DNA from 3 places in the Pseudoalteromonas sp. XMcav11-Q genome. Region 2 is predicted to be linked to each of the others. Evidence: predicted binding sites of a transcription regulator. Region 2 holds the regulator's gene; each other region holds the start of a gene.
The links. The regulator sigma-54, encoded in region 2, starts transcription at its own class of promoters, with help from an activator protein. The targets are predictions, from matches to a motif close to GTTGGCACGNNNNTNGNNT.
Positions count from the first base shown of each region.

Region 1 (7,732 bases), on a different contig from region 2:
TGGTGTCAAATTTTTTGATTATGAACGTACCAATGAGCGTGACTTTGCTTGGAGCGGATTCTCAAGCGATAAAGGTGAAGAAACCGGTGAGAGCTTATACTTGGGACTGGTTTACGATCTCAATGACCAGATCAGCACGTATGCAAGTTATACCGATGCTTATGAGCCGCAACTAGATAAAGTGGATGCCAATTTAAATCAATTAGCACCAATCACCGCCCGGAACTTAGAAGTCGGCATCAAAACCACACTTTGGGATGACAAACTACGTCTAAACGTCGCTTACTTTGATAGTTTAAAAGAGGACTTCGGTGTTGTTATTCCCGAATATGCAGACCAAAGACCTGCTAAATATCGACCCGTTGATGGTGCTGAAGCCGATGGATTTGAAGTTGAATTAGAAGCAAAGCTGACAGATGATTGGCAAGTAAACCTTGGTTACAGTGATTTTGATGTTGTCGATGAGCATGGCGAAGATATTAACTTGTATGCGCCAAGACAAACGCTCAATGCAAGCACCAAGTATACTTATGGGGCTTGGCGATTAGGGCTAAATGCAACTTGGGATACAGACAGAAAAGTCGATATTTTAAACGTCCCAGGTGTTGACCTTGGACTTCCAACAGGTGGTCGTCGAGGCGCAGTGCGCGCAGATCAAGATAGCCAGCTTTTACTAAATGCACACGTCAAATATCAATTCTCTAGCCAGCTGAGTGTTAAACTGAATATCAGTAATCTCACAGATGAAAGCTATTACGATACTTACGGTTTCGTGCCGAAAAAGTACAGCGAGCCTAGAGCATACAATTTAAGTATGGAATATCTGTTTTAACGTAAAGCACTATGCAAATGCTGTGGCGTGATAGGGTTACAACGCCTTTAAAACTTAGCCGCCACAGAAAAATGCCTATAATACCAATTGAATTAATTCTCTAATCAATTTGAAGGGTGAAATAGCATATTAGCTTCGTTAAAAATTTCTCATTTAGAACAACTAAATAGCAAAATTTTTGCCTTGCTACTAAAGCTATTTCCCCGCTTCAAGATAGATCATTTACTTAATACAACTGGTATAAATAAAGCGCGGGCTTCTGACTAGAAACCCGCGCTTTTCTATCTCACACCAATTTACGTAACTATGTTTTCAATCCCAAGAGCCGAACCTCCCAAATTAAGTACTAAGTCGAGTTGCCATTAAACCTTAAATACCGACACTTGACCGTTTAACTGCTCAGCTAACGCCTCTAAGTCATTACTCACATCTGCATTACTCTGCGCACTTCGAGTAATTTCAGAAATACTGCTACTGAAATCATTAATATTTTCGCTGATTTCCGCAACCACCGTTGTTTGTTCTTCCGTTGCCGTTGAAACCTGAATATTCATACCGACGATTTCATCCACCGCCTTGTCTATATCAGTCATGATTTGAGCTGACTCATTGGCCCTATCAACTCCTGCAGCTGCACTCGACTGTGCATTCTCCATTGACGACACGGCATTTTGTGCCATGCCCTGTAACTTACTGATCATATCTCGGATCGATTCCGTAGCTTTTTGCGTGTTGTGTGCCAATTGCCTAACTTCATCAGCAACAACCGCGAAGCCTCGACCTGATTCCCCAGCTCTCGCCGCTTCTATTGCAGCGTTTAATGCCAAAAGATTTGTTTGTTCAGCCACACCTTGGATCATTAGCACGACTTGGTTGATTTCATTCGACTGGTCGTTCAACGCTTTAATTAACTGCGCGTTATCTCCCACCTCACTGGCAAGACGCTCGATGGCCTGAATATTTTGCGAAATAACATCCATCCCCTGCTTTGCAAGCTGACCCGACATCTCTGCTTTGTTTGCGGTATTCATTGCATTATGTGCAACCTCCTGAATTGCACTACTCATTTCTGTCGCTGCGGTTGCGATCATTACCGTTTGCTGCTCTTGTTCTTGTGAAGTGCCCGCAATTGACTGACTAATTCCATTTAGCTCGTTGGATGTTGAGGACAGACTATTCACCATCGTAACTAGGTTGGTAACTAACTCATGTAAGCTCGACACCATAGTATTGAAGTCGTTTCCTATCTCACTCAGCTCGTCCTGCCCCTCAACCACTACACGTTGGGTTAAATCAGCATCTCTTGCAATGTTACCAATACGCATACGCAAACGACTGAGTGGTTCGTTAATTGACCTAAATATCAACATACCAATCATCACCATTACGATCACAATAGTAACGGAAGAGATAATCATCGCCGTTTTTGTCGCACTGGCTTCTGAGCGGCCAACATCTCTTAGTGCACTTGCCTCTGCAAGTTGTAACTCAATTAGTGCATTGTAGCTTTCACTTAAGGGGTCAAAGGCGGCATAGAGATCGCGTACAAATTTATCATAAGGAATTTCTTCAAAAGTATTTGCGTTAACTCGGTTAATATAATTAGACAGCAGTTGCTTGACACTTATCTCTGCTTTTTCAACTTGCTTTACTAAGCTTCGCTCTTCGCTCGTAAGGTCCGTGGACAAATAGCTATTCCATTCTTTTTCAGCGATATTTTTAGCTTCTTCGATTTGCTTTAACGCGGCACTGTTGGATAGTTGATGGCCTCGTAACTTGTGAAAAGTATCTACAATAACCACCGCATAGTTGTCTGACACTACTTTTATTTGCCTCAGCGGTACAACTCTGTCGTCATAAATACGGTCAATGTAATTGATAAGATTTGATAATGTTCCAATTGTAAAGATAGTAGCGAGAATAAAAAACACAGCAGGTATGCCCGAAAGCGACAACAATCTGCTTTTAACTGAAACCCTATTTAGCATAGTCTGATTTTTATTGAGTAAACATAGAAATAAAGTATTACTCAAAGTTCATAGATTACAATAATAATTGCAAATTAAGCAGCGCATTATTGATATGCATCATACTTCGTAACTGTGTCTCTTAACTGTATAGGTTTGATTTTTAAACCTATTACAAAAAAAGAGGAGAAGCTTTTATCGGCTTCTCCTCTTTTATTCCACGTCGAAATCACTTTCGCTTAACACTCTTCGTTTTCAGCGTTCATGTTCTCTTTTACATCTTCACACGCGTCTTCCACGCTATTTTCTACTTCCTGAACTGTTTCATCGAAACGCTCACCAGCATCTTCCGCCGGACCTTCGCTACAACCAAAAAGTGCTAAAATTGAAACAAAACCAAATGCTTTTGCTAATGTAATTGCTGATTTCATAATCTATCTCCTAAAACCGTTTTTGTACGTTAATTCCCTTTTACCTGGGAGCTCGTGCTTTGCCAAAAATAAACGAAATAATCATAAAGGCGATAAACACAAAGAATAGAATTTTCGCCATACCTGCCGCAGCGCCAGCGATTCCAGTGAAACCTAGCACGGCTGCGACAAGTGCTAGGAATAAAAACATTACAGCCCAACTCAACATAACATTCTCCTTAGGCAGTTAGCTCTTGCAACTGCTTCATTTGATCGTGACAAGCTTGCATTCTGGTTTGAATTTGCAGTAATACACTCTTGCATTTAGGTGGAAGATCTTTGCTTAATGCTTTATCAAGCTTGCTTAACACTTTGTCTTCCACTTCTTCTAGCTGAGAAATATAGGTGTGCTCTTTGTCGGTGCTCACCATACCAACCAACTTGGTGTACGATTCACGAATGTCGATGCTAAGCGCTGAATCTGTCTCAATTTCACCTTCGTCAATAAGAACAAATGGTTGTAGATCCGAGATTGCTTGCGCTTTATCTACAATCATTTGGTCAAATACGCGGTTTAATTCGATATTATCTAGCTTCTTTTTAGCTTCAGTGTAAAAATCAACACCACCATTTAATACTTTGATGAGCTCTTTTACCGGCCCCATGTCGTAATTTGAATCTGCCATAAATAACTCCTTTCGTTGCGATATTTAATAAGTGCATTTTGCAAATATTATTTTCTGTCCCTTTCACTAATGCAGATTAAATGCCAAATCATAAACCTTTATTATATAAGGATTTTTAATCTAAGCACCTTCAGACCGGTGAAAATATTACAAACTAGATGTAAATTATTCCTGTGATAATTGCGTACTTAAGGTTGTGCTCCCTTTAGCATTGAAATCCATAGTCCTAATTGGGAAAGGAATTAAGATATCGTTATCAGCTAATACACGGTTAATGGTGCAAATTGCTTTGTGCCTGACCACCATAAAGCCCGGATCTGCTGGGTAATCTATCCAAAACCACACTAATAGATTAATAGAGCTGTCACCAAAAGACTCTGCATAGACATCTGTTTCTTTTTGGCTTACTACGAAATCAAGCTTGTTAATTGCCTCAACAATCACCTCTCGGGCTTGCTCTGGGTCGTCCGCATACGAGATACCAACTGGTACTTCTATTCTTCGCTTGCCAAGCTTAGTGTAGTTTTGTAACTCATTCTTAAAGAGAATTTTGTTGGGGATATAAGACAGCTGGCCATAAAAGTTTTCTACTAAGGTGTTTCTCAAATTGATTTTGCTTACCGTGCCAAAGCAATCCTTGGTTCTTATAATGTCACCGACCATAAAAGGTTTTCTGACCCCCATCACAAATCCAGCGATGAGGTTCTCGGTCATGTCTTGGAATGCAAAGCCAATAGCAAGGCCAATGATCCCCGCCCCAGCCAACAATGACATTACAGCACCTGATAGTTTTACTATATCTAAAGCGAAGAAAATCCCAATGGCAATAATAGAGACTTTAAATATGGAACTAATAAGTGAAGCCACTTGTTCTGTCTTTATTGCTTTTTTAATTGCCTTTGAAAACCAAATTGAAGATATTTTAGCCAAAACAGTGAAGAATATGAGTATCATTAAGGCTAGGATCATATTCGGTAGTAACTGCACACCGGATTCAAGCCAAGAGATTAACTTATCATTAATTAACGTCCAGAATTTTTCTAAATTCATAATCAAATATTCCTATTTAAGTACTCGACAAATCTAGAATGCAGTAATCATTCCTAGTTATATTAATTAGCCGTTCATGGAAAAGGTAATTATTACAAACTAATTTACACATCTTCTCGGTAAATTCTTCCTTAAAACTTACTCTATAAAAATAAATCACATAATTATCAACAAGTTAAAGGTTGGCACAACAGCTGCAACAGATAATTCGACTACGAAATTAAAGGAGTTTAATTATGAAAAAGACATTAATTGCAACTGTACTAGTATCTTCACTTACTACTGCTTCAGCATTTGCTGCTGATAACTCTTGGGAAAAAGAAGCGAGTGACGCTTGGATAGACGGTAAAGCAGAAGCAACACTGCTTTTCAACGGTGAACTGAACAACTTTGACATTAACACTGATGTAAAGAACGGCGTTGTAGTGCTAACCGGTAAAGTTGAACACTCAGTAGATAAAAAGCTGGCTGAAGAACTGGTACTAGGTATCGATGGCGTAAAAGAAGTGAAAAACGACCTGACTATCGTAGATATGTCAGATGAGCGCAAAAAAGAGCGCAATTACGAAAGCGATAGCGGTTTTACTGACGCAAAAATCGCAACAGTAATTAAGTCTCGCTATCTGTTCGACACAGATGTAGATGGTACTGACATCGATGTTGATGTGGAAGGTTTAGTCGTAACATTAAACGGTCATGTAGGTAGCGAAGCAGAGCGCAAACTTGCTGTGCAAATCGCGAAAAACGCCAATGACGTTAGAGATGTAAAAGATAACCTTCGCGTTACCACAAAATCATAAGCCAATTTTGATTTGAGGGGGGCTTTCCCCCTCCCATACTTATATTGATTTAAGGAGTAAAGATGAAACAATTAACAATTGCTGCTGCGCTACTTGCCTCTCTAGGTCTTGCATCCACAGCCGCTCACGCGGAGTCTGATTTTGGACTAGATGATTATAAAATTTACACAGGTATCGGTTATGGCCAATACTCTTTCCAATGGGAAGATCGTGAGAATGACACTTCATTCGACGACGACTCTTCTATGCTAAAAGCGTATGTGGGTACAAAAATTAATCCATATTGGAGTTTTGAACTTGCCTATGAGAACTTCGACGAAGCAAGTGACATTGACAACTCTGCTGAAATAGACGGTATTTCTTTATCTACACGTATTTCAGCTCCACTAAACGAACATTTCTCAGTGTATGCTAAAGGTGGTTGGCTTGAGTGGGATGCTGATATCTACGCGGATATTCCAGCTGTAGGTCGAGTTTCATCTAGCCTTGAGGGTGGCGACTGGCTCTATGGTGCCGGTGTTGAGTTTCACCTCAATGAAAACGTTAACATGCGGTTAGAATACACTCGCTATGAACTTGAAGACAATATCGACCCTGATATGGACGTAGCTGCCGTCTCTATCGAATATCAGTTTTAAGCAGTAATTTTGGCTCTATAGCCTCCCAATTATTTCCCCTTTGACTCAGTCCTGGCTCTTCCACAAGAGTCTGGTTTTGGCGCTACCACTTGGTAGCGCTTTTTTTGTTTTCAGTGTACGGCCTCCATATTGAATAATGTAAGTACTTTCTCGCTATTTCTTATTTTCAGGAAACAGAATTTAAAGGTAAACAACCTCTAGATGTAATAGTTGCCATTCAGTGCAAGAAATGAAATCTGTCAATTTTTCAAACTCTACACCCTGTAGGTTCTGCTATGTAACATTTACACCCTTCATTTCGCATCTACCGACAAACGATACCGGAAAACATTAACCTTATGAATTTAAACAGCTTTCAAGTTGGCAAAGGGTTTGCAACCTATATAGTGAACTAAACGAATAAGGAGTAGTTTATGAGTAATCAAGCAAACCAAACACAGACAAGCAATACAGCTAAACCACAGCCAAATGGCCAAGACTCTAGCCATCCTGTTACGGATCAAATTGCAGATACATTGCATGCATCAGTAGATTCACTGCACGCTTCGGCATCTCGTACTGAAACCTCACTACGTGAAAAAAGCCATAATTCGAGTGAAGCGATTGGTGCCAAGCGCAAGGAGTGGGAACGTGCGTGGAATACATCAGGTGTGAAAAAGTATGCAACGGAAAACCCAGTAAAAACGGCTGGTATCGCATTCTCACTTGGTATGTTAGCAACTATGCTGTTAAGGAATAAGTAATCATGCAAGACCAAGCTCAAATAAGAGACCGTCAAGCAGCAGCTCACGAGCGCACTCCAGCGCTCGCTGAGCTTAAAGATTCTGTGTCTCTATTATTCAACAGCTATCAGCAAATCGCAGAAGCACAACTAAACCTATTAGGTGCTAAGTTTAGAGCTAATCTAAAAACCTTATGTATTGCGCTCGGGTTAATTCTATTTTCTCTAATCTTGACAGCAATGGTGTGGGGAAGCTTGCATGTGTTATTTGCTTACGCGTTAACCTACGCGGGACTAAGTTGGTTTGTTTCGGCGGGTATCGTACTGACTATCAATATCGCGATGATTTATTACCTAATCATAACAGGGCTGAAGCTCTTTAATAATAGTATTAACGACCTGACGTCTGGGTTTTATACCCCAGTTGCGAAGCAGGAGGCTAGCAATGACGAAGCTCGCTGAATTCATCACTGATAAGTTGCACCAAGAAGTGGTGATTGAGAAGAAAAAGCTCATTACCGCTAAACATTTTAATCAACTTACCCAAGTGAAAGCCAAGAAGGTATTCACCGGCGCGATTAGCTCTCCTCAAGGGTTGGGCTTCATGTTTATGTTTGGCGCACTCAGC
Region 1 is NZ_JBECOX010000001.1:581,862-589,593, forward strand. It holds gene ABMY45_RS02800 (TonB-dependent siderophore receptor) at 1-832, shown strand, start outside; gene ABMY45_RS02805 (methyl-accepting chemotaxis protein) at 1,195-2,820, opposite strand; gene ABMY45_RS02810 (hypothetical protein) at 3,039-3,230, opposite strand; gene ABMY45_RS02815 (DUF1328 domain-containing protein) at 3,271-3,438, opposite strand; gene ABMY45_RS02820 (PA2169 family four-helix-bundle protein) at 3,449-3,895, opposite strand; gene ABMY45_RS02825 (mechanosensitive ion channel family protein) at 4,061-4,945, opposite strand; gene ABMY45_RS02830 (BON domain-containing protein) at 5,182-5,745, shown strand; gene ABMY45_RS02835 (outer membrane beta-barrel protein) at 5,808-6,383, shown strand; gene ABMY45_RS02840 (hypothetical protein) at 6,797-7,126, shown strand; gene ABMY45_RS02845 (hypothetical protein) at 7,129-7,566, shown strand; gene ABMY45_RS02850 (hypothetical protein) at 7,550-7,732, shown strand, end outside.
Region 1: the regulator sigma-54 is predicted to act here: its motif matches at 3,965-3,983, upstream of ABMY45_RS02820 (PA2169 family four-helix-bundle protein).

Region 2 (7,732 bases):
GAACAAAAGGTCGATATTCACACCACCCCAATCACGCAAGTAATGACGGCTAAAAGTACGACGGCACGCGCCGATATGCTCGCAGCTGAGGTACTCAATATTATGGAAACCAAACGGATTAACGGCTTGATTGTGGTGAACGAAAACAACATTCCGGTTGGCGCCTTGAATACGCAAGATTTACTTAGAGCGGGGGTGCTGTAATGCAATTTGAAGATTTATATCAGACGATTTCAACTGAAGCTTGGGAAAAAGCAAAACAAATCAAATTATTAATTTGCGATATTGATGGCGTATTCTCAGATGGCCGTATATACCTTGGTAACAATGGTGAAGAACTGAAAGCATTTAATACCAAAGACGGGTTTGGTATTAAGGCCTTGATTGATAGTGGTATCGAAGTCGCCGTTATCACAGGTAGACATTCACAAATAGTTCAGCAACGCATGACTAGTTTAAATGTAACTTATATTTACCAAGGTCAAGAAAACAAGTTAGTGGCATATGATGAACTGAAGACTAAGCTCAACCTTAATGATGACGAAATTGCATATATTGGTGATGATGGCCCAGATCTACCCGTAATGGAACGAGTTGGTTTTGCCGTTGCCGTCAATGATGCACATCCTCTTGTTAAACATATCGCCCATTACACGACCTTGATGCTAGGTGGCTTTGGTGCCGTGAGAGAACTAACTGATCTTCTAATGCTCAGCCAAAATCACTTATTGACTTCCAAAGGATCAAGTACATGACCGTATTACGTGTCATCTTACTCATTGTTTTCGCTTCTTTAATGGTATGGATGTGGTCGCCCATGTTTAATCCATCAGAGGCGGATCCAGCAAAAGAAGATGAACCGTTAGCTAAACCCGATTATGTTGCAACCACGCTTCAGCAAACGACCTATAGTGAAAATGGCTTATTAAACTATCAGGTAACTGCTGATAAGATGGAGTTGTATCAAGATCTTGGCTTTAGTCACTTTGAAAAGCCCATTTTCACCTTATATAACGGTGAACAGAATTGGCAAATAAGCGCATTAGAAGCAACCCTATACGAAAACAACACCTTGATATTAGAGGGCAATGTGTTGGCAAAGAATTTAACGCCTAACGCCATGATCACGGATATCAATGCCGATAATGTAAGAGTTGAAATTAAGCAAAAATTGATGAAGTCGGAACACCCTGTCGTTATCAACGGTCCTAGTCTTAGGATCACAGGTAAAGGACTGCATGCGGATCTACAAAAGCAAGTGATCGAACTCATCAACCACACAAAGACAATTTATTATGACCAGTAAAATCATTAACAAACTAGTTTTCATCGGCTTGCTTGCAAGTTCTACTCTAGCAATTGCTGCAGAACAAAATGAAGTCATTATTGATGCTGGCCGTCAGCAAGCTCAACTGCAAAGCAACATCGGTATTTTTGAACAGAATGTTGTTATTATTCATGGCAACAGAAAGATAAATGCCGATCGCCTAGAGGTCCACCGCCGCGCGGAGCTCGGCATTAACAAGCAACTGCTTGTGGCAACTGGCAGCCCTGCCACTTTTAGCGAACGTCAACCCGATGGCAACTTGCTAGAAGCCAAAGCAAATGAAATCCGTTACGACGTAGCGAAGGGAACCCTAGTGATTTCTGGTGATGCTGAAATCAATCAAACTGGGCAAAAAATCAATGCTCAAGTCATCACCTATGACATTGAAAAGCAATTGATCAGCGCTGAGCGCTCAGACCAAGAAGACTCTCGAGTAAGAACCATCCTTGTTCCTGTTGATGACAAAAAAGACGCTAAAGAGAAAAAAGCGCAGGAAGAAGGTAACAATTAATGAGCGAGCTCAAAGCAACTGGTCTAGCAAAGAGTTATAAAGGTCGTCAGGTCGTCAAAAATGTTGGTTTAAGTGTTCAGGCTGGCAGTATTGTAGGCTTATTAGGACCAAATGGTGCAGGTAAAACCACTACGTTCTACATGATTGTAGGGTTAGTACCAAGCGACAAAGGCTATATTCAGATTGATGACGAAGATATCACTTTGTTACCGATGCACAGCCGCGCACGACTTGGTATTGGCTATCTACCGCAAGAGTCTTCAATCTTTAGAAAACTCACGGTCTATCAAAATTTGATGGCGATTTTAGAAACTCGAAAAGACTTATCTAAAGTTGAAAGAGAAGCTGAACTAAACGAGTTACTGGATGAGTTTAATATTCAACACATTCGCGACTCACAGGGCATGGCATTGTCGGGAGGCGAAAGAAGACGAGTCGAAATTGCTCGCGCTTTAGCCGCAAACCCTAAGTTTATCCTGTTAGATGAACCTTTTGCTGGTGTTGATCCTATTTCGGTGTTAGATATAAAGACAATCATAGAGCACCTAAAAAACCGTGGTATCGGTGTGCTTATCACCGATCATAACGTTAGAGAAACACTGGACGTATGTGAAAAAGCCTACATCGTTTCACATGGTGAGTTAATCGCTGCAGGCACGCCAGAACATGTTTTGGCAGATCAAACCGTAAGAGATGTCTACCTAGGCGAACAATTCAAGCTATAGTTAAGACGTAGTATTAATAACTGTTAAAAAGGATTGTTAGAGATACATGAGGCAATCATTACAGCTGCGCATGGGGCAGCAACTTACAATGACTCCGCAACTGCAACAAGCCATTCGCTTGCTGCAGCTTAGTACATTGGATCTGCAACAAGAAATACAAGAAGCATTAGACAGCAATCCATTGTTGGAAGTGGAAGAAGGTGATAATACTGACGGCGAAAACGCTGACCAACACAGCCAAGAAAAGAGCCGTGCTGACGACAATCAAGATTCAGCCGATGAAACGCAGGTTAGTGACTATGAGATAGACTCAGATACCGCCATGAGCAAAGACACTGTGAGCGATGACCTTGCCATGGATGTCACTTGGGACGAGTATATGAGTGCAGCGCCTGCTGCAAGCTCAGGTCCACTTCCCGATGACGATAATGTTTATCAAGGGGAAACCTCTGAATCTCTCCACGATTATCTCATGTGGCAACTCGAACTGACACCATTTAGTCCAACAGATAGAGCTATTGCGATTGCGATTATTGAAGCTGTCGACCTGTCAGGCATTCTAACACTGTCTTGCGAAGACATTTTAGAAAGCATTAATGACGAGAATAGCGAAGAGCCTATTGAGCTAGATGAAGTCGAAGCCGTACTCAAACGCATTCAGCTTTTTGACCCTGTCGGTATCGCAGCGCGTAGTTTACAAGAATGCTTATGCATTCAGCTAAACCAATTCGCCCCAGATACCCCATGGATTGCCGAAACAAAAATGATCCTGACAGAGCATATCGACTTGCTTGCCAGCCGTGACTATCGAACTTTGGCTAAGAAAACGCGCCTTAAAGAAGCCGATCTCAAAGAGGTCATGACGTTAATACATAGCCTTAACCCAAAGCCTGCGGCAAGCATTATTCATGAAGAGCCTGAATATGTGATCCCTGACGTATCGGTGAAAAAAGTAAAAGGTCGTTGGGTCGTAGAGCTAAATCCTGATGCTATGCCTAAAATAAGAGTAAATGACCATTACGCTGCGATGTCTAGAACGGCGAAATCCAGTACGGATAGTCAGTTTATTCGCTCACATTTACAAGAAGCAAAGTGGTTTATTAAAAGCTTAGAAAGCCGAAATGATACTTTATTAAAAGTTACCAATTGCATTGTGCAACAACAACAGGCATTCTTTGAACATGGCCCCGAAGCAATGCGCCCTATGGTGCTAAATGATGTTGCTGAAATGGTTGAGATGCATGAGTCCACAATTTCCCGTGTGACAACACAAAAATACATGCATACACCTCGGGGAATATTTGAGCTGAAGTATTTCTTCTCTAGCCATGTAAGTACGGAAAATGGAGGTGAGTGCTCTTCTACAGCAATTAGAGCACTTATCAAAAAGCTGATAGCTGCAGAGAATACCGCGAAGCCATTGAGTGACAGCAAAATTGCAGATATCTTAGCTGAGCAAGGAATTAAGGTAGCGAGACGTACGATTGCAAAATATCGTGAATCCCTAGCCATTCCACCGTCAAATCAGCGTAAAAGCTTGATATAAGACGTAAAACCCAAGAAGGAAAAATGCTTATGCAACTAAATCTAACTGGTCGCCATGTAGAAATTACTGACTCATTAAGAGACTATGTCACCAACAAGTTTGCGAAGCTAGAAAGGCACTTTGATCATATCAATAATGTGCATGTGATCCTTGATGTCGAGAAACTAGTACAAAAAGCAGAAGCAACATTACACGTAAACGGCGGCGAGCTATTTGCATCAACAGAGCATCAAGATATGTATGCCGCAATTGATGGCCTTATCGACAAGCTAGATCGTCAAGTTATTAAACACAAAGAGAAGCTCACTCGACACTAAGATGAAATTAAGTGAATTAGTGAACAAGGACTGCAGTAAAGCTGCGGTCCTTTTTAATAGCAAAAAACGTATTTTAGAATACATCAGCGAACTGGCTCATAGCCAAATTCCAAATACCAGTCAGCATGCTATCTTGGACGCCTTAATGGCGCGAGAGAAATTGGGCAGCACAGGGATCGGTAAAGGCATTGCCATTCCCCATGGTCGACTTGAAGGTTTGGATAAAATCCTTGCAATGGTGCTTGTCAGCGAGCAAGGGATCCAGTTTGAAGCCATAGATAAGCAGCCTGTCGATATTTTTGTCGCGTTCATCGTACCTGAAGGTGATAATCAACAACACCTGAAGACCTTAGCGGCGATTGCTGATACACTCAAAGACAAGTCTTTTTGCAAAATGCTTAGGCAAGCAAAAAGTGATGATGAGTTATATGCAGTGATCCAAGGTGAACTTGATGAGTGATGACGAAAAAGGACTCGAGCTTATCATTATCAGTGGCCGCTCAGGCTCTGGTAAATCTGTAGCGCTTCGAGTATTGGAAGACTTAGGCTACTATTGTGTGGATAACATTCCGGTCAATTTGCTGCCGTCTTTAGTCCGCAGTGTTTCGGACAATTATAATAAAATTGCAGTCAGTATTGATGTTAGAAACTTACCTAAAGAACAGGACGAGTTTAATGACATTCTTGAATACTTACCAGGCTTTGCCAAACCTACCCTGTTTTATTTAGACAGTGACGATCAAACCCTGATAAAGCGCTTCTCAGAAACACGCCGTTTGCACCCTCTTTCACTGCATAATCTTCCATTAGATGTTGCGATAAAGAAAGAACGGGAATTGTTAGACGTGCTGATCACTCGCGCCGATTTTCTCATTGATACTACAGGCCTGAGCGTTCATCAACTTGCAGAAGATATCCGCGAAAAAATCTTAGGTAAAAAAGACAAACAACTCATTATTACCTTTGAATCTTTCGGCTTTAAACACGGCATCCCAAAACAAGCGGATTACGTTTTTGATGCGCGCTTTTTACCCAACCCACATTGGGAGCCTGAGCTTAAGCCGCTAACTGGCTTAGATCAGCCAGTCAAAGACTATTTGTCGAGTCACAGCATCGTGCAAAAGTTTACTTGGCAGATCCAAACCTTCGTACAAACTTGGTTACCACACTTAGAGCGTAACAATCGCAGTTATCTAACGATCGCAATAGGATGTACAGGTGGGCAACATCGCTCGGTATACTTAGCGCAAACCATTGGTGAACGTTTTGCTAAAACCCATCCCAACGTCAAAATTCGTCACCGAGAGCAAGAGGGTTAAATGTTAGAAGATACGTTTTTAATCCAAAACAAACTCGGCCTGCACGCTCGAGCAGCGACGGTTCTTGCGCAATTAGCAACCCAATTTGATGCCGAAGTGACCTTATATCAAGGAGACAAAAGTGCTGCTGCTGACAGCGTACTAGCGCTGTTGTTACTTGAAAGCAGCCAAGGGAAAGAAGTCCGAGTGATTTGTGAAGGTCCTGATGCTCAGTATGCACTAGACGCCATTGGCGGACTGATAGAAAATAAGTTTAATGAATCCGAGTAATCGTCAGTAAAACAATAAGGCCTGATTCATTTACTCCCTGCTAATCTCCCCCTCCTCCGTAACCAAAGTGGTCTAATAAGTCTCTCATAATTAAGCGTAAACCTTGGTAGTTCCTAATAAACTGAGTTACACTGTAATACCAATTTAGGTTTCTTTCGTGCAGTAAAGCGAGTTGCCGGAAAATCCTACTTTATCGTTGCGTACACCTTTAACGTGTATTAACGATAGCAACCCACCAGCAGAAACAACACGAATAAAATTCAAATTAAGAAATTGATTTCTGCGATAAAATAAATGAATAGGGTTAACTTAATCACGTTAGCCACCATTAATATCAAAAAGGATGCCTATGCCTGAAGTATTTGAACAAGACTACACACTGGAACAACTCCAAAAGGTAACTAACGCCTTAAACAGTGGTCAGTTTGTTCAAGTTAGGCGTATGCTCGCAGAAACAGCACCTTGTGACACTGCACTGCTTTTAGAATCATCCCCTCATAAAGTTCGCTCTATGCTGTGGCAGCTTGTTGACCCAGATATCCAAGGGGATGTCTTAGAGGAACTGTCAGAGGACGTAAGACTTGGGATCATCGCCCAGATGGAGCCGGAGCTAATTGCCGCCGCTACAGAAGACATGGACGACGATGACCTTGGTGATGTCCTAAGAAGCCTGCCTGATACCGTCTACCAAGACGTTATCGGTGCGATGGATAGCCAAGATAGAGAACGTGCGACACAAGCTTTGTCCTACAAGGAACACTCTGCCGGTGCGCTAATGAGCACCGACACGGTCACTATTCGACCCGATGTTACCTTAGAAGTTGTATTTAGATATCTACGCCTTAAAGGCGAATTGCCAGATGGTACGGACGAGTTGTATGTAGTTGATAAAGACAACTGCTTTTTAGGCACACTGCCTGTCAATACCTTATTAACTAAGTCTCCTGACAGTATGGTTCGAGACTTGATGGATGAAGATAAGGAAACGATCCCTATCTCCATGGATGAGTCTGAAGTGGCGCAGCTTTTTGAGCGTCATAACTGGATCTCAGCTCCCGTCGTTGACGATAACGCCCATTTGCTTGGCCGTGTCACCATTGATGACGTTGTTGACGTTATTCGTGAAGATGCTGAGCACAGCTTGTTAAGTATGGCAGGTCTTGAAGATGAAGAAGACACCTTTGCGCCAGTTTTAAAAAGTAGCCAGCGCCGCTCTATTTGGCTTGGGATTAACCTGCTAACTGCCTTGATGGCTGCGTTTGTTGCAAGCTTCTTCGAAGGTACTTTGGATATTTTACCTATTCTCGCGGTGTTAAATGGCATAGTACCAAGTATGGGCGGCGTTGCCGGTAGCCAAACGCTAACCCTAGTGATTCGCGGTATTGCCCTTGGTCATATTAACCAGACTAACCAAAAGTTTTTAATGGGTAAAGAGCTGGCGATCGGCGCCTTAAACGGCGTGCTGTGGTCTGTCTTGATCGCTGGGGTTATTGCTATATGGCAGTGGGATTTTACACTCGGTGCTGTAATTGCCTTCGCAATGTTTATGAACTTAGTCGCAGCGGGTATCGCGGGTGCCAGTATTCCAATTATGTTAAAGAAAATGAATATCGATCCAGCGCTAGCTGGTAGTGTGGTACTAACAACCGTTACCGATATTGTCGGGATCTTTGCATTCCTTGGCACCGCAACTTGGTTATTAGTGTAGCAGTAACAG
Region 2 is NZ_JBECOX010000003.1:393,370-401,101, forward strand. It holds gene ABMY45_RS07400 (KpsF/GutQ family sugar-phosphate isomerase) at 1-204, shown strand, start outside; gene kdsC (3-deoxy-manno-octulosonate-8-phosphatase KdsC) at 204-755, shown strand; gene lptC (LPS export ABC transporter periplasmic protein LptC) at 752-1,306, shown strand; gene lptA (lipopolysaccharide transport periplasmic protein LptA) at 1,296-1,838, shown strand; gene lptB (LPS export ABC transporter ATP-binding protein) at 1,838-2,563, shown strand; gene ABMY45_RS07425 (RNA polymerase factor sigma-54) at 2,610-4,109, shown strand; gene hpf (ribosome hibernation promoting factor) at 4,139-4,426, shown strand; gene ptsN (PTS IIA-like nitrogen regulatory protein PtsN) at 4,428-4,886, shown strand; gene rapZ (RNase adapter RapZ) at 4,879-5,745, shown strand; gene ABMY45_RS07445 (HPr family phosphocarrier protein) at 5,746-6,015, shown strand; gene mgtE (magnesium transporter) at 6,365-7,723, shown strand.

Region 3 (7,732 bases), on a different contig from region 2:
GATTCACATGTAGCCTTAGATGAAGCCTTAGCGCGCGCGGATATCGTGACATTTCACGTTCCATTAGTTAAGCAAGGCCCGCATAAAACGGTTCATCTACTTGATGCACCGCGGATAGCGGCATTAAAGCCGGGTACGGTGATAATCAACGCAAGCCGTGGAGATGTTATCGATAATCAAGCGCTTTTGCGCGCTTTAGAGGGTGGGCAAGCGCTCGAGCTGATCTTAGACGTTTGGGAAAATGAGCCGAATATTTTGCAGCCATTATTGCAATATACTCGCTTTGCATCTGTACATATTGCTGGCCACACGCTAGAAGGCAAGGCACGAGGCACGCAAATGTTATACGAAGCCGTATGCCGAGAATTCGATTTACCAGCCAGCAAAACGATTAGTGATTTTCTTCCTAAGCCAAGTGTCACTGGCTGCCAATTGCAAAGCACAGCCAACGAGCAGGATATTATCAATTTAGCGCATCTTGTTTATGACATTCGTCGTGATGATGGCATCATGAGAAAACAGCTAAACACATTGGGCTTTGATACCTTGCGTAAAGCATATCCCGTGCGTCGAGAATTTAGTACAATTGCAGTCAATAATGACTCACCAATCAGTGAAAAGCTTTACCAACTTGGCTTTTCTGAGCACAAGAGTTAAGTGCTGTGGTTGGTATATTACAGAATGAGGAAAAATAATGTCGCAAAAATATAATGTTGCGGTACTTGGCGCAACAGGTCTTGTTGGCAAGCAAATTATCGAATTACTAGCAGAACGAAAGTTTCCTGTAGACACATTATACCCACTCGCGAGTAGCCGAAGCGCGGGTGAAGAGATTGACTTTATGGGTGAAAAAATCGAAGTTCTGGATGTTGAAGAGTTTGATTTTTCTAATGCCCATATCGGTTTGTTTTCAGCGGGTGGTTCCGTGTCGGAGAAATATGCACCAATCGCCGCTGAAGCTGGCTGCATTGTGATAGATAACACCTCACATTTTAGATACGACTTTGATATTCCATTAGTAGTTCCTGAGGTGAATAAAGACAGTCTTGCCGATTTTAGAAATCGTAATATCATTGCTAACCCAAACTGCTCTACAATCCAAATGCTAGTGGCACTTAAACCAATTTATGATGCCTATGGCATTGACAGAATTAATGTCTCAACTTATCAAGCGGTATCTGGTGCAGGTAAAGAAGCGGTAGATGAGTTGGCTAAGCAAACTGCAAACTTAATGAATGCAAGACCGATGGAAAACGAAGTGTTTAGCAAACAAATCGCTTTTAATGTCATTCCTCAAATTGATGCGTTCCAAGAAAATGGTTACACCAAAGAAGAAATGAAGATGGTGTGGGAAACGCAAAAAATCTTGGGCGACTCAAGTGTTTTGGTTAACCCGACTGCGGTTCGCGTTCCTGTGTTTTTTGGTCATGCTGAAGCCATTCATCTTGAAACGCGCATGCCTTATGATCTTGAACATGTTAAGCAGTTACTTGCTGATGCGCCGGGTGTTGAACTAATTGAAGACGAAAACGACTACCCAACACCGGTAAGTGATGCAAGTGGTAACGATACCGTTTATGTGGGTCGTGTAAGGCAAGATATTTCACATCCACTAGGCTTAAACTTATGGGTGGTATCAGACAACACCAGAAAAGGTGCAGCAACAAATAGCATTCAAATAGCAGAAGCCCTTATAGAAAGCTATCTATAGGTACCCTTTGATATCGCAAAGTAAGCAAAGTTTTGCTTACTTCTCTGCACTATGACGGCAAACTTCTGCCAAGAAGTTTGCCGTTAAGTCAAATACTTGACTATTCTTCACCTATATCAGCTATTCCAAAATCAGTAAAAAGCATTATAACCATGTTAACTTTCAATACGTTGCAATGGATATTCCAACATATCTGGTTTATAGTTTGCATTTGGAATAGAGCTTGCTTCAAAGCCATAATAATAAAACGTCGTTTAACGGGTGTTAAACATTTGAGTAAAGGATCGGCATGCGCGGTTTAGCCTTATTTAGTATCTTTGTATTCGCACTGATTGCCACACCAGTATATACCCAAGAGGGGGTAGTGCTAAAAGGCCCTAAAGGGGTTGATTATGGGGCTCAAGGTCGGTCAATAGGGCCTATCAGACCCACGGATACATTGTGGCGTATAGCACAAAAAGTGCGACCAGATGACTCGGTCACCATTTATCAGGTGATGAAGGCGCTTTACGATAAAAATCCTAATTCATTTCTAGATAAAAACCTCAACCATATGCAGGATGGGGCGTATTTACGTATTCCTACCATCAATGAAATTCGCAGTGTAAACCCTGAGTTGGCAAAGCAAAAGTCGGATCAAGATGACAAACTTTGGGAAATGAAGCGTAAGGGATTATTGAACCCAAATGCAATCAACGAAGCTGAAAAAAAGGTTACGCAAGCTCGTAAAGTCGATGTTGAAGAAGCAAAAAAAGACCTGACTAATCAACTGCGCTCTTTAAAGATGGAACAGGACATGAGGCTGATGGACTTACAAAAAGAGTTCAAGTCCTCGGTGCGTAATGTTGAAGAAATTCTATCCGAAAACAATAAGTTAAAGCAACAGCTCGGCGCTATTTCTACCGAGCTTCAAACGGTTCGTACTCAGCTTGGAAAAGACAGCGAAATCCAACAACAGCTAAAGGCTGTTATCGACTTGCAAAATGAAATGATTGATCAGCAAGCCGCTCAAGCAAAAGCGCAAGAAAGTAGCGAGTTAAGCGCATTTTTTAGCTCGCCAGCTGGCATTGCATTACTTGCTACATTGCCAGCACTACTGGCAATTGCTGGATTCGTTATGTTCCTACGCCGGAGAAAGCAATCTCAGACGTCAACAGATGATGACGATTTTCTTCCGCAAACACCATCCGTGGCTGCAGGCGCTGCGACTGCATTTGACTCTGAGCCAGACCCACTTGATATCGGAATAGGCGACGATGAAGATGCACTGGGCGCAAGCGTTCAGTTAGATGACGATATCTTACCTGAAGACGATGAAATTACCTTTGACTCACTTGATGACGACTTCGATGAAGGAAGTGATACGTTAGATCAAGACGAACTGGATAGCTTACTAAACGAAGATATTTCGTTTGGTGATGATCACGACGAAGACTTTATGCAACAGAGCTTCGAGGAGGCTGATGATGAAGTTTCGCTCGATGTTGATGATAGCAAAGATATTTTAAGTGACAGCGATCTAGATGATTTGTTCAACGAGTCTCAAGACGAAGAAATTGATGTTAGCGATGATGCGCTTGCTGCCCTGAGCGAGGAACTTGCTGATGAGCAAGCGGATGCTGTTGCAAACGACGATGATATCGATTCAATTCTTGACGGGGCGCTAGATGAAGAGCCCGAATTTAGCGGCAACTTTGATAGTGAGAGTTTAGTCGATGCTGATGATATCGATGCACTACTTGATGCTTCTCAAGATGCTGACGATGATGCACTGCCTGATTTTGAGGAACCAAGTAGTGAGCTTGCGGGTGATGATATTGATGCTCTATTAAATGAAGTTCAAGACGATGCGTTAGCTGAAATTAACGAAGAGCCAGATACGCTTGATGGTGATGATATCGATGCTTTATTGGATGAAGCACAGGAAGATACGTTGCCAGAATTAGAAGAAGAGTCAGATGCTCTCGCTGGTGATGATATCGATGCTTTATTGGATGAAGCGCAAGAAGATACGTTGCCAGAATTAGAAGAAGAGTCTGACGATCTAGCTGGTGATGATATTGATGCTTTATTGGATGAAGCGCAAGAAGATACGTTGCCGGAATTAGAAGAAGAGTCCGATGATCTCGCTGGTGATGATATCGATGCTTTATTGGATGAAGCACAGGAAGATACGTTGCCAGAATTAGAAGAAGAGTCAGATGCTCTCGCTGGTGATGATATTGATGCTTTATTGGATGAAGCACAAGAGGATACATTACCTGAACTGGAAGAAGAGTCCGATGAACTAGCTGGTGATGATATCGATGCTTTATTGGATGAAGCACAAGAAGATACGTTGCCGGAATTAGAAGAAGAGTCTGACGATCTAGCTGGTGATGAACTCGATGCTTTATTGGATGAAGCACAGGAAGATACGTTGCCGGAATTAGAAGAAGAGTCCGATGATCTCGCTGGTGATGAACTCGATGCTTTATTGGATGAAGCACAGGAAGATACGTTGCCGGAATTAGAAGAAGAGTCCGATGATCTCGCTGGTGATGAACTCGATGCTTTATTAGATGAAGTACAGGAAGAGCCGTTACCTGAACTGGAAGAAGAGTCCGATGAACTCGATGCTTTATTGGATGAAGCACAAGAAGATACGCTGCCGGAATTAGAAGAAGAGTCAGATGCTCTCGCTGGTGATGATATCGATGCTTTATTGGATGAAGCACAGGAAGAGCTGTTACCTGAACTGGAAGAAGAATCCGATGAACAGGCCGACGATGAACTCGATGCTTTATTAGATGAAGTACAAGAAGATACGTTGCCGGAATTAGAAGAAGAGTCAGATGATCTCGCTGGTGATGATATCGATGCTTTATTGGATGAAGCACAGGAAGAGCTGTTACCCGAACTGGAAGATGAATCTGATGAACTGGCCGACGTTGAACTCGATACATTAGTTGAAGAAACACCAGAAGAAGCTTTGCCAGAGCTGGAAGAAGAATCTGATGAACTGGCCGACGACGATCTCGATGCATTAGTTGACGAAACACCAGAAGAAGCTTTGCCAGAGCTGGAAGAAGAATCCGATGAACTGGCCGACGACGATCTCGATGCATTAGTTGACGAAACACCAGAAGATGGTTTGCCAGAGCTGGAAGAAGAATCTGATGAGCTGGCCGACGACGATCTCGATGCATTAGTTGACGAAACACCAGAAGATGGTTTGCCAGAGCTGGAAGATGAATCTGATGAACTGGCCGACGTTGAACTCGATACATTAGTTGACGAAACGGCAGAAGAAGCTTTGCCGGAGCTGGAAGAAGAATCCGATGAACTGGCCGACGACGATCTCGATACATTAGTTGACGAAACGGCAGAAGATGGTTTGCCAGAGCTGGAAGAAGAATCTGATGAACTGGCCGACGACGATCTCGATGCATTAGTTGACGAAACGGCAGAAGAAGCTTTGCCGGAGCTTGAAGAGGAAGTTGGTGAGCCAGCAGATAACGAGCTTGATGGTTTATTAGATGAAGCACCAGAAGATGCTTTACCAAAGCTGGAAGAGGTATCTGACGAGCGTGAACTAGGATCTGAACAGCTTTTAGCAGAGTCTGAGCAAACGGAGTCAGGACACTTGTCTGGTATGTTGGATGAAGAGGATGCTATTCCGGAATCATCTGAAGAACTGATGGAAGATACATTGCAGTCCGATCTAGCCAATGAAGCAGATTTTAGTGATGAGAATGTTCAAGCTGACGAAGACAGTGAATTTGAAGATCCTGACTTAAAAAGTGTTGATGAGCTATTACAGGAGCTTCAAGCCGAAGAACAGTTTGAGTTGGATGCTGAACTTGAAGACGATTTTTCGGATGAAGAAGTTGAAATTGAGCTGGGAGATGATCCACTTAATGACGAAGTGGATTTACTGGCAGAAGAAGAGTTTCTTGACGAAGAAGATCTGCAACCAAGCGCAGAGCTAGAGAGTTACCCTGAGCTGGAACTTGGCGAAGAACTTGAAACTACTGACTCGCAAAGCGAAACCGAAAAAGCATTATCAGAAGCATTATCCAATGACGCTCAATTTGATATAGAGGACGGGCTTGATGACGATCTTCTCGACGATGAAATCTCTGGCTTTGATGAAGATGATTTGCCTGAATTTAGTGCGGATTTCGACGAAGATACCTTGCTTGAAAACGAACCTGAAGCACCAGTCGAAGCAGCAGAAAGTGATACGCTTGAGTCTGAACCTGAACTGGAAGTTGAAGACGAGCTGCCGGAGTTAAACGCAGATTTTGACGAAGAAACCTTGCTTGAAGATGAGCCTGAAGCACCAGTCGAAGCTGCAGAAATTAATACGCTTGAGTCTGAACCTGAACTGGAAGTTGAAGACGAGCTGCCGGAGTTAACTGTAGATTTTGACCAAGAAACCTTGCTTGAAGACGAACCTGAAGCACCAGTCGAAGCAGCAGAAAGTGATACGCTTGAGTCTGAACCTGAACTTGAAATCGAAGATGATCTGCCAGAGTTAAACGCAGATTTTGACGAAGAGACCTTGCTTGAAGACGAACCTGAAGCGCCAATCGAAGCAGCAGAAAGTGATACGCTTGAGTCTGAACCTGAACTTGAAATCGAAGATGAACTGCCAGAGTTAAACGCAGATTTTGACGAAGAGACCTTGCTTGAAGACGAACCTGAAGCACCGGTCGAAGCTGCAGAAAATGATGAGCTTGAGTCTGAACCTGAACTGGAAGTTGAAGACGAGCTGCCGGAGTTAAACGCAGATTTTGACGAAGAAACCTTGCTTGAAGACGAACCTGAAGCGCCAATCGAAGCAGCAGAAAGTGATACGCTTGAGTCTGAACCTGAACCTGAACTGGAAGTCGAAGACGAGCTGCCAGAATTAAACGCAGATTTTGATGAAGAGGCTTTGCTTGAAGACGAATCTGAAGCGCCGCTCGACGAAGCTGAAAGTGATACGCTTGAGTCTGAATCTGAGCTTGAAATCGAAGACGAGCTGCCAGAATTAAACGCAGATTTTGATGAAGAGGCTTTGCTTGAAAACGAACCTGAAGCACCAGTCGAAGAAGCAGAAAGTGATACGCTTGAGTCTGAATCTGAGTTTGAAATCGAAGACGAGCTGCCAGAATTAAACGCAGATTTTGATGAAGAGGCTTTGCTTGAAAACGAACCTGAAGCACCGGTCGAAGCAGCAGAAAGTGATACGCTTGAGTCTGAACCTGAACTTGAAATCGAAGATGAACTGCCAGAGTTAAACGCAGATTTTGACGAAGAGACCTTGCTTGAAGACGAACCTGAAGCACCGGTCGAAGCTGCAGAAAATGATGAGCTTGAGTCTGAACCTGAGCTTGAAATCGAAGACGTGCTGCCAGAATTAAACGATGAAGATGACTTGGAAACTCTACTTTCTGAGCCACAAACTGAATCTGAATTACCAGAGGTCAATGAAGCCGAGATTGAAAAAGAATTTATGGCTGACTTTACCCAAGCAGACTTCGATGCTCTACTCAGCGAACTGGACGATCCCAGTGACTTTGACGCCGGAAATGCAGAAGATTTTGAAGTAGATTTCGATAGCTTGTTACAAGACGAATTGGTCGCAGGGGAAGCCCAAGCGCTACCAACGGACGCCGAAGGTACAGAAGACTACTTAGAAATTGAAGACCTACTTGAACAAAGCGACGATCTTGATAGCGATGTTGAACCTTACGTCGGTGCAAATATGGATGTTGGGCTTGGCGATTTTGAAGAACTATTAGCGGGTGAAAATACCACGGATGTTGATTTAGAGGATGAAGGGTTTGCCGCTAAACTAGATTTAGCGAAAGCTTATATCGAAATTCAAGATTATGATTCGGCGATATCAACGCTCAACGATGTTATTGAGAATGGTCCGGATTCTGTGCAAGCTGAGGCAAAGTCGCTTAAATCCAGTCTTACAGAGTCTTAATACTCACATCAACGATACCGACCACACAAAGTAATTGCCTTGTTTGGCCGGTATCATCA
Region 3 is NZ_JBECOX010000005.1:276,232-283,963, reverse strand. It holds gene ABMY45_RS10695 (4-phosphoerythronate dehydrogenase) at 1-657, shown strand, start outside; gene ABMY45_RS10690 (aspartate-semialdehyde dehydrogenase) at 695-1,711, shown strand; gene ABMY45_RS10685 (FimV/HubP family polar landmark protein) at 2,001-7,673, shown strand.
Region 3: the regulator sigma-54 is predicted to act here: its motif matches at 1,922-1,940, upstream of ABMY45_RS10685 (FimV/HubP family polar landmark protein).